DNA from 3 places in the Micromonospora sp. NPDC003197 genome. Region 1 is predicted to be linked to each of the others. Evidence: riboswitches for the same ligand, from Rfam matches in the RefSeq annotation. Region 1 holds a riboswitch; each other region holds the start of a gene.
What was found. A riboswitch is a leader RNA that binds a small molecule or an ion and turns the genes downstream of it on or off. The one in region 1 is predicted to bind cyclic di-AMP.
Positions count from the first base shown of each region.

Region 2: another riboswitch for cyclic di-AMP. It lies ahead of ACWDV4_RS19275 (C40 family peptidase); the one in region 1 lies ahead of ACWDV4_RS03135 (coiled-coil domain-containing protein).
Region 3: another riboswitch for cyclic di-AMP. It lies ahead of ACWDV4_RS16735 (coiled-coil domain-containing protein); the one in region 1 lies ahead of ACWDV4_RS03135 (coiled-coil domain-containing protein).

Region 1 is NZ_JBSFTE010000002.1:195,929-202,170, forward strand. Features, by position in the region: gene metG (methionine--tRNA ligase) at 1-884, shown strand, start outside; gene ACWDV4_RS03135 (coiled-coil domain-containing protein) at 1,060-2,061, opposite strand; cyclic di-AMP (ydaO/yuaA leader) riboswitch at 2,066-2,199, opposite strand; gene ACWDV4_RS03140 (TatD family hydrolase) at 2,469-3,422, shown strand; gene rsmA (16S rRNA (adenine(1518)-N(6)/adenine(1519)-N(6))-dimethyltransferase RsmA) at 3,497-4,342, shown strand; gene ACWDV4_RS03150 (4-(cytidine 5'-diphospho)-2-C-methyl-D-erythritol kinase) at 4,414-5,370, shown strand; gene ACWDV4_RS03155 (ABC-F family ATP-binding cassette domain-containing protein) at 5,578-6,242, shown strand, end outside.
Region 2 is NZ_JBSFTE010000016.1:111,863-118,104, reverse strand. Features, by position in the region: gene ACWDV4_RS19290 (zinc metalloprotease) at 1-854, shown strand, start outside; gene ACWDV4_RS19285 (pyridoxamine 5'-phosphate oxidase family protein) at 882-1,532, opposite strand; gene dcd (dCTP deaminase) at 1,612-2,190, shown strand; gene ACWDV4_RS19275 (C40 family peptidase) at 2,270-3,301, opposite strand; cyclic di-AMP (ydaO/yuaA leader) riboswitch at 3,314-3,454, opposite strand; gene ACWDV4_RS19270 (N-acetylmuramoyl-L-alanine amidase) at 3,701-5,728, shown strand; gene ACWDV4_RS19265 (C40 family peptidase) at 5,799-6,242, opposite strand, start outside.
Region 3 is NZ_JBSFTE010000013.1:110,942-117,183, reverse strand. Features, by position in the region: gene ACWDV4_RS16745 (HelD family protein) at 1-1,692, shown strand, start outside; gene ACWDV4_RS16740 (cation diffusion facilitator family transporter) at 1,876-2,790, shown strand; cyclic di-AMP (ydaO/yuaA leader) riboswitch at 2,937-3,064, shown strand; gene ACWDV4_RS16735 (coiled-coil domain-containing protein) at 3,069-4,175, shown strand; gene ACWDV4_RS16730 (TetR/AcrR family transcriptional regulator) at 4,241-4,807, opposite strand; gene ACWDV4_RS16725 (FAD-dependent monooxygenase) at 4,871-5,941, shown strand; gene ACWDV4_RS16720 (S8 family peptidase) at 6,048-6,242, shown strand, end outside.

The DNA.
Region 1 (6,242 bases):
CGGTGATCTGGCCAGCGCTGCTGCTCGGCTACTCCGGGGCCGGCGACCGGGACGGTGAACCGGGCCAGCTGGGGGCGCTCAACCTGCCCACCGAGGTGGTCTCCAGCGAATACCTGACCATGGAGGGGCGCAAGTTCTCCTCCTCCCGTCGGGTGGTCATCTACGTCCGCGACTTCCTGGAACGCTACGACGCCGACGCGCTGCGCTACTTCATCGCCGCCGCCGGCCCGGAGAGCAACGACACCGACTTCACCTGGGCCGAGTTCCTGCGCCGCAACAACGACGAACTGGTCGCCGGCTGGGGCAACCTGGTCAACCGGTCGATCTCGATGGCGGCGAAGAACTTCGGCGCGATCCCGGCGATCGACGCCGCCGGGCTCACCGAGGCGGACGAGGCGCTGCTGGCCGTCGCCCGGGCCGGCTTCGCCACCGTCGGTGACCTGATCGCCAAGCACCGGCAGAAGGCGGCGATCGGCGAGGCGATGCGGGTGGTCGCCGAGGCCAACCGCTACCTCTCCGACCAGGCACCGTGGAAGCTCAAGAGCGACGAGGACAAGCCCCGGATGGGCACCATCCTGCACGTCGCGTTGCAGGTGGTCAGCGACGCCAACACGCTGCTCACGCCGTTCCTGCCGCACTCCGCGCAGAAGATCCACGAACTGCTCGGCGGCACCGGCGTACACGCCCCGATGCCGTCCATCGTGGAGGTCGAGGACCTCGACGGCGGGCCGGCGTACCCGGTGCTGACCGGTGACTACACGATCGGTGCGCGCTGGGAGTCCGTACCGGTGGAGGCTGGTCGACCGCTGGCCGCACCGAAGCCGGTCTTCCGCAAGCTCGACCCGTCGATCGTCGAGGAGGAACTCGCCCGCCTCAGCGGCTGACGACAGTCCAGGCTGCGACGAGGCGGCTGACCATTCCGACCCCTGCTACGACGAAAGCGGCCCGCTCCCTGGATCTACCCGGGAGCGGGCCGCTTCGTTTGGTCCACCGATACTTCGTCCCGCTGACGTTTCGGTCTGCCGTCGGCCGGGCGCGGTCGCCGCGCCCGGCCGGGAGTCAAAGCATCGACACGTGTACGTGGTCGGTGTGATCGCTCGCCCCGCTGTACGAACTCCAGCCGGTCGCCGGCATCCAGATCTGCTTGTACCAGATCACGTAGTAGATGCCGAGCCGGTCGGCGTTACGGACCAGGAACGCGGTGAGGTTGTTGCCATACATCCGTTGGTCCTGGTTCTGTGCCGAGACGAAGCCCCGGTTGATCAACGACCAGTCGCAGGCGCGGCCCTTCGGGTGCTCGTACGGGCCACCCGATCGGTAGCAGCCCACGAACCGGTTGAACCCGGCCTTCTTGACCTCCTTGTACATGTGCATCGTGCGCGGCGTGATGCAGCCGGAGGTCGTCGGGTCGTCCTGGTTGCACGACTCGCTCGGCCAGTCGCCGCTGGCCGTACGCGGAGCGGCCTTGGCCACCGGCGAGGTCGCGGTGACGAACCCCTTGGTCAGGCTCATCCCGCCGACCAGCGCTAGCGCCTTCTCCGCTTCCTTCTTCTGCTTGGTCATGATGGTCAACTGCTTGTTCTGCTCGGTGATCTCGGCATCGAGCTGGGCCTTGGCGCGTTCGGCGATGTCCCGGGCCTCGGTGAGTTCGCGCAGCTTCCGGTCGTTGAGCCGGTTCAGCTCGTCCAGCCGGCTCACCCGCTGGACGAACGAGTCGGGGCTGTCACTCTCCAGCATTACGGCGAGCGCGCCAAGCCTGCCCTGGCGGTAGGACTGGGCCGCGATCTGCGCCACCTGCGGGGTGAGCAGATCGAGCCGCTCCTGGGCCTTCTGGAGTTCGAGGTTGAGAGCCTGTTGCCGCCGCTTCGACTGATCCAGCTTGGCCTTCGCCTGGATGTATCCCCGGTTGGTCGACTCGATCACGTCACGGAGCAGCGGCGTCTCGGTCTCGTTGGGGTTCTCGTTGGGTTCTGCCCAGGCCCGCTCGGCGGGTGCCACCAGGGCCACAGCGGCGAGTAGCGCCAGTATCGTCGTCAGCCAACCGCGCAGGGGTGCGGTCAAGATACCTTCCTTCCGTCGGCCGCCGATCGGGTTAGCTGACGGGTTCGAGGCGGAAGTGGCCCCTACCGCTACTGCGGATTCACCCCACGAACACGGTTCCCCGATTCGCCCGGTCAGGCGATTAGGCGGCAGCCTCGCCGGCACCTGATCGTGCCTTCTGGCGATTGCCGCCAGCGAGCCTACCCGACACCCCAGTGGGCTATCTATTTCGCCGACGACCCGAGAAAAGCGTTATCAGCCAGCGCCTTTCGGTAACCGTCTCGCTCTGTGTCGGCTCGCTGACATATCGATCTGTCGTAACGTCGACCAATGTGTGCAGTGGACCCGTGGCATCGCCATTCCGTTTTCGATTGGCGGCCAAGCTCCGCTGAAGGCTGGTTGCGCCGGACGGCGTAGCTGGATATGTGATGCTGACGGGGATGAGCGATCAAACCGAGTCCCGCCGCCAACGCGCCGCGCGCCGGGCGGGGGAGTTTCCCACCCCACCCGAGCCGCTGCCCCGTACGGTGATCGACAGCCACACCCACCTGGACATCACCGTGGCCGAGGCCGGGTCCGTCAGCGGCCTGGCTGGCGCTGAACCGGTTGGCGGACCGGCCGGAGCCGGCGACCCGGTCGCGGCCGGAACGGGTGACCCGGTCGCCGCCATGATCGAGGTGGCCGCCGGGGTCGGAGTCGACCGACTGGTACAGGTCGGAGTCGACGTGGCCTCGTCCCGCTGGGGGGCCGAGGTGGCCCGACAACATCGGGCAGTCGTCGCCACCGTCGCACTGCACCCCAACGAGGCACCCCGACTCGATGACCTGGACGAGGCGCTGCGCCAGATCGAGGCGCTCGCCGCCGAGGAGCGGGTACGCGGCATCGGCGAGACCGGGATGGACTTCTTCCGTACCGGCGACGAGGGGCGGGCCGCCCAGGAGTTGAGCTTCCGGGCCCACATCGCCATCGCCAAGCGGTACGACAAACCCCTGGTGATCCATGACCGGGACGCACACGCCGACGTGCTGCGGGTCCTCGACGAGGAGGGTGCCCCGCAGACCGTGGTGCTGCACTGCTTCTCTGGCGACGCCGAGTTCGCCGCTGAGTGCGTCCGTCGGGGGTACGTGCTCAGCTTCGCCGGCACGGTCACCTTCGCCAGCGCCCACGCACTGCGGGAAGCCGCCCGGATCACCCCGCTGGACCAACTGCTGGTCGAAACCGACGCGCCCTACCTCACGCCGACACCGCACCGGGGCCGGCCCAACGGGTCGTACCTGATTCCGCTCACCGTCCGGTCGTTGGCCGAGACCACCGGGTCGGACCTGACCGAGTTGTGTACGGCGATCTCCGCCACCGGCGAGCGGGTCTTCGGCCCATGGTGACGCCACAAGGGTTAGGAAGGGACCCTTTACCTGCAGAAAGCGATAAGAAGGGGCCCTTCCTAACCCCCGGGGAGATTCGGGAGCTGGCTGCGCGGCTGGGCGTGACCCCGACCAAGAAGCTTGGGCAGAACTTCGTGCACGACCCGAACACGGTCCGGCGCATCGTGACCGCCGCCGGAGTGAGCCCCGACGACGTGGCGGTGGAGGTCGGCCCGGGACTCGGGTCGCTCACCCTGGCGCTGCTGCCCGCCGTGGCGCACGTACACGCCGTGGAGATCGATCCGGTGCTGGCCGAGGCGTTGCCGCAGACCGTGGCCGAGCACTGCGGGCCGGACGTCGCCGGGCGGCTGACCGTGCACCGGGCCGACGCGTTGCGGGTCACCGCCGCCGACCTGGCCGACCCGGCGCCGACCGCGCTGGTCGCGAACCTGCCCTACAACGTGGCGGTGCCGGTCGTACTGCACCTGCTGGCCGAGCTGCCCAGCCTGCGGCATGGCCTGGTGATGGTGCAGAAGGAGGTGGCCGACCGACTGATCGCCGGCCCCGGATCCAAGGTCTACGGCATTCCGTCGGTCAAACTCGCCTGGTACGCCGCCGCCCGCAGCGCCGGGAAGGTGCCGCCCAACGTGTTCTGGCCGGTGCCCAACGTCGACTCCGGGCTGGTCGCCTTCACCCGGCGCGAGCCGCCCCGACCGGACGTACCCCGGTCCCGGGTCTTCGCGGTGGTGGACGCGGCGTTCGCGCAGCGCCGTAAGACCCTGCGGGCCGCCCTCGCCGGCTGGGCCGGCGGTGCCGACCGGGCGGCTGAGGCCCTGGTCACGGCGGGGGTCGACCCCAGCGCCCGGGGTGAGTCACTCACCGTGGAGCAGTTCGCCGCGATCGCCGCGTCGGCTCCATCGGGTACGTCAGGTGCCGAGTAGGCTGTCGCGGTGCCCATGACGAGGTCTGCGCAACCATCCGACATCCGGCCCCGGCTCCTGGGCATCGTCCCGTGACCGAGGCGTGGCGGCCGGACGACGATGACGATCAGCAGCGACGGGGCGCGGCCGGCCCGGTCAAGGTACGGGTACCTGCAAAGATCAACCTGCACCTCGGTGTCGGCCCGGTACGCCCCGACGGCTACCACGAACTGACCACCGTCTACCACGCGATCTCCAGCTATGACGAGCTGACCGCCCGACGCGGGGACACCCTCACCCTCACCATGGCGGGCGAAGGCACCGGCGAACTGGCCCTCGACGAGTCGAACCTGGTCATCCGGGCGGCCCGAGCCCTGGCCGCGTACGCCGGGGTGCCCGCCCACGCCCGGCTGCACCTGCGCAAGCAGATCCCGCTCGCCGGCGGACTGGCCGGCGGCAGCGCCGACGCCGCCGCCACGCTGGTCGCCTGCGACACCCTGTGGGGCACCAACCTGGCCCGCGAAGAACTGGCGGCGATCGCCGCCGGCCTCGGCTCCGACGTGCCCTTCCTGCTGCACGGCGGTACCGCGCTGGGAACCGGCCGGGGCGAGGCGGTCAGCCCGGTCCTCGCCCGACCCACCACCTGGCACTGGGTCGTCGCCGCCGCCGACGGTGGCCTCTCCACCCCCGCCGTCTACCGCGAACTCGACCGGCTCCGCGCCGAACACGACGCCCCCGATCCGCTGGGCAACCCGGACTCCCTGCTCGCCGCCCTACGGCAGCGCGACCCGAAGGTGCTCGCCGCGGCGCTCGGCAACGACATGCAGATCGCCGCCCTGTCCCTGCGCCCCAGCCTGGCGGCGACCCTCGCGGCCGGCGAGACGGCCGGGGCGCTCGCCAGCATCGTCTCCGGCTCCGGGCCGACCTGCGTCTTCCTCGCCGCCGACGAGAACCACGCCCGGCGGATCGCCGCCGAACTGGCCAGCTCATCGGTCTGCCGGACCGCCTACCCCGCGTACGGGCCGGTCCCCGGGGCCCGGGTGGTCTGACCAAGGTTCGGATGCTCTGTACCGGGGCTCGGATGCTCTGACCGGAGCCTCGGTGGTCTGACCCGTCGGCCGAGGCGTACCCCGCGTAGGCTTGTCGACTCAGGCGCCCTCCCGGGCCGGCGTCACCGTACGACGCCTCCGCCGATCCCCGAATGATCGGCACCGCCCAGCCCGGCGGGCGCCTCGACCATGGGAAAGGCAGGTGTGGTGGCCAACATCGTCAACCTGGACCGCGCGTCCAAGGGCTACGGCGCGGTCGGGCAACTGCTCACCGACGTGTCCCTCGGACTGGACAGCGCCGACCGGATCGGCGTGGTCGGGCTCAACGGTGCCGGCAAGTCCACCCTGCTGCGGCTGCTGACCCGCGCCGAGGAACCGGACAGCGGCCGGGTCACCCACCGACGCGACCTCCAGGTCGCCTCCCTGCCGCAAACCCTCCAACTCGACCCCGAATACACCGTCCGGGACGTGGTGCTCGGCACCGCCTGGCTGGCCGAAGGCTTCGGTGCCGAACACGAATGGGCCGGTGACGCCGGGGTCCGCGCCATCCTCGACGGACTGGGCCTGCCGTACCTGGGACTGGATCAGCCGGTCGGGCCGATGTCCGGCGGCGAACGGCGGCGGGTGGCACTCGCCGCGCTACTGGTCCGCACGACCGACCTGCTCATCCTGGACGAACCCACCAACCACCTCGACGTGGCCGGAGTCGACTGGCTGGCCAAACACCTGGTCACCCGGCGCGGTGCCCTCGTGGTGGTCACCCACGACCGGTGGTTCCTGGACGCGGTCTGCACCACCACCTGGGAGGTCGCCGACCAGACCGTACGCGTCTACGAGGGCGGCTTCGCCGCCTGGACCCTGGCCCGGGTGGA
Region 2 (6,242 bases), on a different contig from region 1:
CGGCGGAGGCACACGACTCGCTCGCGCACGACACGCTCGCCAAGGCTCGGCCGGGCGCCCCTGGCAAGCAGGACCCCAACCACCTGACGCCAGCCCAGATGGTCGAGCGAGAGGCGGACTTCGCCAGCACGCTGCGGGCTCGGGCCAGTACGACAACCGCCGGGCCGAGCATCCAGGCCACGGTCACCATTCCGGTGGTCGTACACGTTATCCAGGAGAACAGCACTCGGGCCGGAGGCAACATCCCGGACTCGATGATCAACTCCCAGATCAACGTGCTCAACCAGGCCTACGCAGGTGGGACCGGCGGCGCGGTCACCGCCTTCGCCTTCCAGTTGCAGAGCATCAACCGTGTCACCAACACGGCCTGGTACCCAATCGTCTACGGCTCGTCGGCGGAACGCCAGATGAAGAGTCAGCTCCGACAGGGCGGCAAGAACACGCTGAACATCTACCTCGGCGAACTCAGCGACAACCTGCTCGGCTGGGCGACATTCCCGAAGAACAACCTGGACACCTACGACGGCGTGGTGGTGCTGAGCGAGTCGCTGCCGAGCGGCACCGCGACCAACTACAACCTGGGTGACACCGGCACCCACGAGGTCGGCCACTGGCTGAACCTCTACCACACCTTCCAAGGTGGCTGCTCCGGCTCTGGCGACCAGGTCTCGGACACCCCGGCCGAGGCTTCCGCCGCCTACCAGTGCCCGACCGGGCGGAACACGTGCAGCTCGACCGGTGTAGACCCGATCCACAACTTCATGGACTACACCTACGACTCCTGCATGTACGAGTTCACGACCGGCCAGGCGACCCGAATGCTGAACGCCTGGAACGCCTACCGCGCTCCGTAAAGATCTGATCCAGCGGTGCCGGCTCGGTCAACGGGCCGGCACCGGCGCGTACCCCGGGATTATCGACTCGTATTCAGGGACCGCGAGCCGGTGGATCCGCCGGCTGCGGCGCGTCGCCAGGCCCGAGCTGTTCATCCGGTTGCGGCCCCCGGCCGGATCGAACCACACCTGTACGGCGGGCCGGCCGGACCCACCACCGCCGCCGAACGCGCTCGCACCGTTGCCGTTGCCGTAACTGTCGCCGTTGCCGTCACTGTCGCCGTTGCCGACGCTGTTGCCGTGCCGGGACAGCATCGCCACGTCGACGGTGAACTCGAACAGTCGCCAGTCGACCTGCGGTGCGGCCCGTGCGCTGTCGGCAAGCCGGGCGACCCGGGCCTGGTCGGTGACAGGACGAGCCCGCCCCGCGACGTACGCCTCGTCGTCGCTCTCCTCCGGCGGGAAGGAGTGCAGCGCGTAGCGACCGTCGCGTTCGAGATCGCGCCGTTTCGGCGAGTCGACGATGAAGCAGAACAGCCCCTCGTCGGTGATCACAGGCGAGACCGGGTGGACGCGAGGGCCGCCGTCGGCCCGGACAGTGGCCAGGTAGCCGAAGCCTGGCCCGTACTGCTGTATGAGTGAGCGGATCGCGGCGGCGAGCCGGGGATCGTCAGTGGCGAATTCGGACCAGGAAGCCATGGGATCATCCTATCGAACATATGTTCGAGATCGGTAGTGCGACGCCGCTGGTCAGACGGGAGGTCGCTATGGTGGCACGATGCTGCTCTCCGACCGTGACCTCGTCAGCGAGATCAAGGCGGGCGCCTTGGCGCTGGAACCGTTCGAGCCGGCGCTGGTTCAGCCGTCCAGCATCGACGTACGCCTCGACCGGCTGTTTCGGGTGTTCAACAACCACCTCTACACGCACATCGACCCGTCCCGGCAACAGGACGACCTGACCTCGGTGGTCGACGTGCCCGACGGTGAGCCGTTCGTGCTACACCCGGGCGAGTTCGTGCTCGCCTCCACGCTGGAGGTGATCTCCCTCGGCGATCAGCTCGCCGGGCGGCTGGAGGGCAAGTCGAGCCTGGGCCGGTTGGGTCTGCTCACCCACTCGACCGCGGGCTTCATCGACCCCGGCTTCTCCGGTCACGTCACGTTGGAACTGTCCAACGTCGCCAACCTGCCGATCACCCTCTGGCCGGGCATGAAGATCGGCCAGTTGTGCATCTTCCGGCTCTCGTCCCCGGCCGAGCACCCGTACGGCTCCGAGGTGTACGGCTCGCGCTACCAGGGGCAGCGGGGGCCGACGCCGAGCCGGTCCTGGCAGAACTGGCGGACCTGGCCAACCCGCTGACGCGTACCACGGGTGTTAGGAAGGGGCCCTTCCTATGCAAAATGCGATAGGAAGGGGCCCTTCCTAACACCAAAAACCGTTAGCCTGGGCGGCCGTAGCTGTGCACGCCGCCGTCGACCTTGCGCATCCTGACCTTGTCGCCGCTGGTGGGGGCATGCACCACCCAACCGTTGCCGACGTAGATGCCGACGTGCGCGAGGTTGCTGTAGAAGACCAGGTCACCTGGGCGTAGCTCGGCACGGCTCACGTGCGGCATCATCGCCCGTTGCCGGGCCGCGTTGTGCGGCAGCGTAACGCCGGCCTGCTGCCAGGCCCGCAGGGTCAGGCCCGAGCAGTCGTACGAGTTGGGTCCGGCCGCACCCCACACGTAGGGCTTACCGATCTGGGCGCAGGCGAACTTGACCACCTGCCCGATCGAGCCGCCCGGGTAGGTCGCGGGGCAGGGGGCCGGTCGGAGCACGCCACCGCCACCGTTGCCGTACGCCACCAGGCGCAGCTTCTGCAGCCGGGCGACCTCGGCGTCGATCTCCTTCTTCTTCGCCGCCAGCTCAGCCTCGGTCCGGGTGAGCTGGGCGACCAGCACGTCCAGCGGCCCCTTCTGCGCGGCGTACTTGTTCTTCAGGTCGACCACGGCCTGGATGTCGTGCTGCTGCTGGCGAGCGAACTGGTCGAGCACGCCGAGCTGGTCCATGAGGCTGGTGGGTGAGCCGGTGGCAAGGATGGCGTTGAGGGTGGAGGCGTTGTTGCCCTTGTACGCCTGGACGGCCAGCTCGCTGACCTTCCCCATCGCCTCGTCGACCTGGCGTTGCAGCGGCTGGATCTTCTTGCCCAGCGCGTCGGCCTGCTTCTTCTTGACGGCCAAATCCTGGCGGGTGGCGTTGTGCTTTTCGATGATCGGTTCCAGCTTCGCCCACGCCTTGTCGATCTGATTCTCGATCTCGGTCACCGACGGCTCGGCGTGGGCCGGGGTCGCGCCAACGAGCACGACGGCGATGCTGGCGATCGCGGCGAGCGTGGCGGTGAACAGGGACCGACGGGTAGGTGGCATCGCCGGTTCTCGGTCGGCGTGCACCGACCCGAACGGGCGCAACCGGGGGGCATGATGTGCCACCGGTGTCCGTACTCCTTCTTCCTGACCGCCTACCGAGTTAGCTGACGGGTTCGGGCGGGAAGATGTGCGCCCTACCGCGGATCGCGGATTCACCCCAAATGGATCACGTGGGTCCCCGGTTCGATCTTGCGAACGATTCGGCGGTATCGAGCCGACGTCGCCCCGGGTGGACGAACTGCCCTCGTCTCGACCGTCCCCAACCTAAGGAAGTGCACTACCAGGGCGCAACCCGAACCGGCAAGATAATTCGCTTCGTACAGCCATCGGTCACTAAGGGTGGACTTCGGGCGGCAGATGCGAAGAAATCTTTCACTTCGATCGCCGTTCTCGCAAGCCATTGACGAACCACCCCTGGGCGAGTGAGGGTGACCAATGAGTCATCCCCCGAATGGAGGTTCGATGCACCGTCCGAAAGTACCGCTGAGCAGCCGGATACTGCTCAGTACCGCGATAGTCGGCGCGGCGACGCTCGTCACCGCCGCGCCCACGTCCGCCGCCGCGACCGTACCCACCACCGCCAACGCACCGGTCGACTCCCGACAGCAGGACTACGCCACCGCCGCCAGCGACTACGGCGTACCGGAGAGCGTCCTGCTGGGAGTTTCCTATCTCCAGTCCCGCTGGGACACCAACGCCGGCACCCCCAGCACCGCCGGCGGCTACGGCCCGATGCACCTCACCGACGCCGCCCACGTGGCCAGCCTGCCCACCTCCGGCGGTCACCACGACTCGGAGGAAGACCCGCGCGGCGACGAATCCCGGCGGTCACTGGCCCGCCAGCACCCCAGCGTGGCCACTCCGGACAGCGCAGCGCTACGCACCCTGGGCGCCGCCGCCACGCTCACCAGCACCGGGGCGGAGTCGCTACGTACCGACGCGCGGGCGAACATCCGGGGCGGCGCAGCGCTGCTGTCGTCGTACCAGAAGGCCCTGGCCGGACCGGCGGGAAGCGCGAGCGACCCGGCGGCCTGGTACGGCGCGGTGGCCCGGTACTCCGGTGCGGAGACCAGCGACGCCGCCGCGGCCTTCGCCGACGAGGTCTACGCCACCATCCGTACGGGTGTCAGCCGGGTCACCGACGACGGGCACCGGATCACCCTCGCCGCGCACCCCGAGCTCGACCCGGTCCGGGCCTGGCTGGCGAAGCTCGGCCTGCGCACGCCCGCCCGCCCGGACGGGCTCGAATGCCCGACCACCATCTCCTGCGAGTGGCTGCCCGCCCCCTACCAGCTGCTCGGCGACGGCACCGACCCGGGCAACTACGGCAACCACGACAAGGGCAACCGGCCGACGCAGCAGAAGATCGAGTACATCCTCATCCACGACGCCGAGGGCTACTTCGACAGCACCACCCGGCTGGCCCAGGACCCGGAGTGGGTGAGCTGGCACTACACGATGCGCTCGGTGGACGGCCACACCGCCCAACACCTGAAGACGAAGGACGTCGGCTGGCACGCCGGCAACTGGTACGTCAACGCCAAGGCGGTCGGCATCGAGCATGAGGGCTTCGCCGCCCAGGGCACCTGGTACACCGAGGCGATGTACCGCAGCTCGGCCAAGCTGGTGAGCTACCTGGCCAAGAAGCACAATGTGCCGCTGGACCGGCAGCACATCATCGGCCACGACAACGTGCCGGGCACCGTGCCGGGCACCGTCCGGGGGATGCACTGGGACCCGGGCCCGTACTGGGACTGGTCGCACTACTTCGACCTGCTGGGGGCACCGATCCGGGGCACCGGCACGCCGCGTACCGGCCTGGTCACGCTCGACCCGGACTTCGCCACCAACCGGCCGAACTTCTACGGCTGCGCCAAGTCACCGCCGGCCTCGCCGACCGAGCCCTGCCCCTCGCGTGGCTCGTCCTCGGTGATCCTGCACAGTGCGCCCAGCCCGGACGCGCCGCTGGTCAACGACATCGCGCTGCGGCCGGACGGCACCCCGAACACGATGCAGATCTCCGACCACGGGGCGCGGGGTTCGACGGGCCAGACGTACGCCATCGCCGACCGGCAGGGCGACTGGACCGCGATCTGGTACCTCGGGCAGAAGGCGTGGTTCCACAACCCGGCCTCGGCCCCGACCGCCAAGTGGTCGGTCGGCCTGGTCGTGACCCCCAAGCCGGGCAAGGCCACCATCCCGGTGTACGGGCGGGCCTACCCGGAGCAGGCCGCCTACCCGGCCGGGGTGCCGTACCAGACGATCACCCCGCTGCAGTACACGCTCTCCGCCGGGCAGCGGTACGCGGTCGGGGACGTGCTACCGGGCGAGTACTACCGGGCCTCGACGTTCGAAGGGACGTCCCCTGGTGACTTCACGGTGATCCGGGGCGAGAACCGGTACGTCCAGATCCAGTTCGGTCATCGCATCATGTTCGTCAACCTCGACGACGTGCAGATCCTGCCGTCGCCGATCGGCGCGCCGCGCTGAGTTGTTCTTGGATGTTAGGAAGGGCCCCTTGCTATGCAAAAAGCGATAGCAAGGGGCCCTTCCTAACACCTCAGCCGATGCGGCGGTACGCCGTCACCGACTTACCGAAGCTACCCACCGAGGCCACCGTCACGTTCTGGCCGACCGTCGGCGCGTGGACCATCAACCCGTTGCCGATGTAGAGGCCGACGTGGCTCGGGAAGAAGACCAGGTCACCCGGACGCGCCTCAGCGCGGGTGACGCCCCTACCCATCGTGATCTGGTCGCCCGTGTAGTGGGGCAGGTAGATCCCGGCCTTGCCGAAGGCGTACTGGGTCAGCCCGGAGCAGTCGAACGAGTTCGGCCCGGTCGCACCCCACACGTACGGGTCGCCCACCTGGGCGCAGGCGGTCTCGATCGCGATCCGCGCGGCGGAGGTGACCACCCCGTTGATCGTCGGACAGTTGGCAACCTTGACAACCGTCTTCGGCATCATGGCCTTCAACTTCGTGACCTCGGCGTCGATCTCCTTCTT
Region 3 (6,242 bases), on a different contig from region 1:
GAGGACGACCTGCTCGACCCGGCCGCCGCACCGCCCGGGATGCGAGTGGTCGGTGACGGTGCGCTGTTGGCCAACCTGTCCCGGGCCACCGGCCGGGGCATGCGCGACATCGTCGCCACCATCCAGCGGGAGCAGGACCAGGCCATCCGCTCCCCCGGTTCCGGAGTGACGATCGTCTCCGGCGGGCCGGGGACCGGCAAGACGGCGGTGGCCCTGCACCGGGCCGCGTACCTGCTCTATTCCGACCGGAACCGGTTCGCCGGGGGCGGTGTCCTGGTGGTCGGCCCGTCCGGGGTCTTCGTCCAGTACATCGCCTCGGTGCTGCCCTCGCTCGGTGAGGAGACGGCGACCCTGCACTCGCTGGGCTCGCTCTTCCCCGGGGTGGTGGCGACCCGAGTCGACCGGACCGAGGTCGCCGCGATCAAGGGCTCGCTCCGGATGCGCCAGGTGCTGCGTCGGGCGGCCCGGGACGCGGTACCGGACGGTCCGGGCGAGCTGCGCCTGCTCTACCGGGGTGAACTGCTCCGGCTGAGCACCGCCGAACTGGACAAGATCCGCACTCGGGCGCTCGCCGGGGGCGGTCGCCGCAACGAGGTACGCCGGATCGGCTTCGACGGGATCTTCTCCGCACTCTGGGCCCAGGTCCGCAAGATGCGCGTCGGTCGCCTGCCCGACCAGCGGGTGTTCGAGGACGAGGTGGCCGAGCGGCCCGAATTCCGGGACTTCCTGCGCGCCTGGTGGCCCCGGCTGCACCCGTGGCATGTGCTCGGCTGGCTGGCGATGCCGGAGCGGCTGCGCGCGTACACGGCGGGAATCCTGTCCGGTGCCGAGACCCGGCTGCTCGCCGAGTCGTACCGGAATCTGGATGCGGACGGGCCGACGATCGCCGATGTCGCCCTGCTCGACGAGTTGGACGAGCTGCTCGGCAAGCCGATGAAGCGGGCCGCCCGACGCAAGCGGGACCCGTTCCAGCTCGCCGGTGGGGTACGGGAGTTGAGCACGTACGCCGACCGGCAGCGCGCCGCGCGGGCCGACCGGCAGCGGCCGGAGGACTACCGCGAGTACGCCCACGTGGTGGTGGACGAGTCGCAGGACGTCTCCCCCATGCAGTGGCGGATGATCGGCCGGCGGGGCCGGCTGGCGTCCTGGACCGTGGTGGGTGATCCGGCGCAGACCGCCTGGGCCGGCGACCCGCGTGAGCTTGCCCAGGCTCGGGACAAGGCGCTGGGCAGTCGGCCCCGGCACGAGTACACCCTCTCCACCAACTACCGCAACCCGGCAGAGATCTTCGCCGTCGCTGCGGAGGTGATCCGCGAGGTACATCCGGACCTGCCGCTGCCCACCGCCGTACGGACCACCGGGGTCGAGCCGGTCGCGCTGCGGGTGCCCGCCGCCGAGCTGCCAGAACAGGTCCGTACCGCCACCGCGCGACTGCTCGCCGAGGTGGAGGGGACGGTCGGCGTGATCACGCCGGTACCGCGCCGGACCGAGATCGCCGACTGGGTGGCGGAGCTGGCCGGACCGCGCCTACAGGTGGTCGACTGTCTCCAGGCCAAGGGCATGGAGTACGACGGGGTCGTGCTGGTCGCGCCCGGGGAGATCCGGGCCGATTCGGAGTCGGGGGTACGCACCCTCTACGTCGCCCTGTCCCGGGCCACCCAGCGGCTCACCACCATCGACCTCACCGACTGACCCGCGCCCGTCGTCCCGGCCCACCGGCGCCGCTGTTGCTGTCCTCTCCCTGTCCCCTGCTGCCCGCATGCTCTCTCTAGGTCTACCTTCTCCCTGCTTCTGCTTTGCCAGCGTTTCGCTTGCACATATTGCGATGTGAACATAAGTTGAGCCAGACGCGCGGGAGCGACGGAGGGTGGGCCGATGGGGGCTGGACACGACCACGGCGGGCAGGTGATGCGCGCCGCGGAGCGCCACCGGGGACGGCTCTGGGCCGCCTTCGCCGTGCTCGCCACGTTCATGGTCGTCGAGGCGGTCGCCGCCCTCATCACCGGGTCACTGGCCCTACTCTCCGACGCCGGGCACATGTTCACCGACGTACTCGGAATCGGCATGGCCCTGGCCGCGATCACCGCGACCCGCCGGACGACGAACGACCCGCAGCGCACCTTCGGCCTCTACCGCCTGGAGGTGCTCGCGGCGCTGGCCAACGCGGTGCTGCTCTTCGGCGTCGCGATCTACGTCCTCGTCGAGGCGGTACGCCGATTCGGTGAACCGCCACACGTGCTCGCCGGGCCGATGTTCGTCGTAGCCGTACTCGGCCTGCTGGCCAACGTCGTCGCCTTCGCCCTACTGCGCTCCGGCGCCAAGGAGAGCATCAACCTGCGCGGGGCCTACCTGGAGGTGCTCGGCGACCTGCTCGGCTCGGTCGGGGTCATCGTCGCCGCCGGCCTGATCGCGCTGACCGGCTGGTGGTGGGCCGACCCGCTGGTCGCGGTGGCCATCGGCGTCTTCATCCTGCCGCGCACCTGGCGGCTGGGCCGGGCGGCGGTACGCATCCTGGTGCAGGCTGCCCCCGAGCACCTGCACGTCCCCGCCGTGGCGGAGCGGCTCTCCGCCGTCCCCGGGGTTGCCGACGTGCACGATCTGCACGTGTGGACCCTCACCTCCGGGATGGAGGTCGCCTCCGCGCACCTCACCATCGAGCCGGGCACGGAGGTGGCACAGGTGCTCGCCGCCGCACGGGTGGCCCTGCACGACGACTTCCACATCGAACACGCGACCCTACAGGTCGAGCCGGGTACGGAGCCCGGCACCTGCGGACCGACCGGGTGGTAGGGGTCTGACGCGCCGAGATTCAGCGACGAGATTCAGCGGTGCCATTTAGCAGCGTCTTAAGTTTCCGCGTACGGTCATGATCTTTCTCGGCGCTACCGGTAGGCTCGGTCGAGGTCACCACCAGGCGGCACCGGCACCGGTGCCGGTGGTGACTGCCGCCTAATCGCCATCTGCGAACCGGGGAACCACCACTTGGGGTGCATCCGCGTCAGCGGTAGGGATCTTCCGTCCCGAACCCGTCAGCTAACCCGGTCGGCGGCTGACGGAAGGACAACTGCATGCCATTCCCGGCACCCGTACGACGAACGGCCGCCCGCATGACGGCGCTGGTGGCCGCAACGATCACGGTCTGCCTGACGGTCGCCGTACCGGCGGGCGCCGCCCCGGTAACCGCCGGGGCACCCGGCGCAACCGCCAGCGGGATGCCCCGCCTGGTCACCGCCGCTGGGCTCCTCGCCGCTCCAGACACCGCCGACCCGGAGGGCGGCAGCCCCAGCCTGCGGAAACAGCTTGAGGCGGCCTCGAAGGGCTACCTGGACGCCAAGGCGGCGCTGGACAACTCCATCAAACGACAGAAGCAGCTCGCCGAACACCTCGCGGCCATCGAGGCCGAACTGCCCACCCGGGCCGCGACCGTGGGTGAGCTGGCCGGAGCGGCCTACCGGACCGGTCGCCTCGGCACGGTGGCCGCCCTGCTCAACAGCGACTCCCCGGATGGCTTCGTGGACCGCGCGGCCACCCTCGGGATGGTCGCCAGCAGCGAGGACCGGCAACTTCGGGCGCTACTCGACACCCGCGAACGGGAGAGCCGGGCGAAGGCGGCGCTGGACAACGAGATCCGCGAGCAGCGCAAACAGGTCGCCGTCATGGCCAGCCGCAAGCAGCAGGCCGAGCGGGCCCTGGCCACCGCCGGCAGCGGCTCCCCCAGCGCTGGCGTGACCGGCAGCAACTCCTCGGCGGCGAAGCCCGCACCACGCAACTCCGACGGCTCGTGGCCAAACGAGTCGTGCAGCGTGAACGACCCCACCACCTCGGGCTGCATCACACCGCGCACCCTGCACGCGATGAACCAGGCCAAGGCCGCCGGCTTCACCCGGTACGTCTCCTGCTATCGCAGTGGCGGTTCCGGCGAGCACCCGAAGGGGCGGGCCTGCGACTTCGCCGCCCAGAAGGGTGGCTTCGGCGGGGTGGCGACCGGCGGGGACCGGACCTACGGCAACAACCTGGCGGCGTACTACGTGAACAACGCCAACCGGCTCGGGGTGCTCTACGTGATCTGGTTCAAGCAGATCTGGCTACCGAGCAGCGGCTGGAAGTCGTACAGCGGCGGCAACGGCGACCCTTCCAGCGACCACACCAACCACGTCCACCTCTCCGTGTATTGATGCGCTGAGGTTTGAGGTTAGGAAGGGCCCCTTCCTATCGCTTTTTGTATAGGAAGGGGCCCTTCCTAACCGCCGTCGGCGGCGACCAGGCCGCCCAGCAGCAGCCGGATCCCGGGTACCGGGTCGGTCTTCGTGTCGGGGAACGCCACCCCGTGCAGCACCACCCCGTCGAGGTAGTCGGCGAGCAGTCGGCCATGTCCCGCCGGATCGGTCGAGCCGATCCCCCGCAGCCACGGGATCCCCCACTCGATGATCTCGCGGTTGCCGCGCACCAGTTCCTGTTGCAGCTCGGGGCGGACCCCGGCCTCCACAAACAGCGCCAGCCGGGCCAGTGTCTGACAGCGTCCCGGGCCGGTGGCGAAGCGTACGAACTCTCCCAGCGCCCCGGCCAGCTCGTCGATGTCGGCGGGCTGGATCACGCCGGCGAACCGCTGCCATACTTCCCGGTCCAGCTCGGTCATCCGGGTCACCACCCCGGTGAGCAACGCGTCCCGGGTACGGAAGTAGTTGGACGTGGAGCCGGCCGGCAGACCGGACTCAGCATCCACCGCCCGATGGGTCAGCTGGCGCAGCCCTCGCTCGCCCAACACCCGGATGGCCGCGTCGGCGATCCGGACCTGCCTGCTCTCCATGTGGATCACCTTAGGCCACTACGACTGTAGTGCATTTACTACATCCGTAGTACGGTTCGACGCATGAGCAGAAGAGCGGGCATCATCGGGGGCGGGATCGGTGGCCTGGCCACCGGGATCATGCTGCATCGGGCCGGCTGGTCGGTACGGGTCTTCGAGCGGGCCGGCACGCCGGGCGGCACCGGCACGGCGCTGGGCATGTGGCCGGAGGCGTTGCGCGCGCTGGACGCGATGGGGCTGGGTGACGCGGTACGCGCCATCGGCACCCGACAACGCAGCGGCGATCTGCTGCGACCGGACGGCAGCCGGATCACCACCATCGACGTGGCCGCCATGGCCCGCCGCACCGGCGAGGCCGTACACCTGATCTCCCGGCCGGCGCTGCTCCGCCTGCTGGCCGAGGCGCTCCCAACAGACCTGCTCTCCCTCGACACGGAGATCTCCGACGTTGCCGCACTACAGCGGGAGTACGACGTGGTGGTGGTCGCCGACGGCATCTTCAGCCAGACCCGTACCGCCCTCTTCGGCCCGACCAGCCAGGCCCGCTACGTCGGCTGTACGGCATGGCGCGGCACGGTCGACGGTGCGATCGACACGGTGAACGAGACCTGGGGGCGCGGCAAGCGGTTCGGCATCACCCCACGCGAGGACGGGCGGACGAACTGGTTCGCCACCGTTCGCACCGCCGAGGGCGGACGCTCACCCGCAGGCGAGGTGGCTGCCCTACGCGCGCACTTCGGCGACTGGCACGAGGGGGTACGCCGGGTGTTGGCGGGCCTGCACGACGAGGCGGAGGTGTTGCGGCACGACATCTACGATCTCCATCCACCGCTGCCCACCTTCGTACGAGGCAACGCCGTGGTGGTCGGCGACGCCGCGCACGCGATGACTCCCGACCTTGGTCGGGGCGCGTGCGAGGCGCTGGTCGACGCGGTGACCTTGGCTGGCCACCTGGACCGAGCGCCGGACGTCCGGTCGGCGCTGGCGGCGTACGACCAGGAACGCCGTCGACCGGTGCAGCGCCTGGCCCGACTGGCCCGGACCATGAACCGGATGACCCAGGTACGTCGGTTCGTCCCGCTTCGGGATATCGCGGTACGCGCCGCACTGGCGGTCGGCGGCCCGCCGAGCTGAGACGTTAGGAAGGGCCCCTTCCAAGGCAAAAAGCGATAAGAAGGGGCCCTTCCTAACACTTGGCAGACCGACCCTAGACATAGGGGTACATCAATAGAATTGGGGGATGACACTCTCCCACAGCCCTCGACCGAGACTGGGCGCCCGGGGCGTCCTCGGCGTCCTGGCCACCACGATCATGGTTTTGTCCAGCACGATGGTCGCCGGTTCGGCGACGGCAGCAAGCAGCCGCGCCGAGATCGGCGACGCCGGCACCGCCACCGCGATCCCGGGCAGCTACATCGTCGTACTCACCGACAGC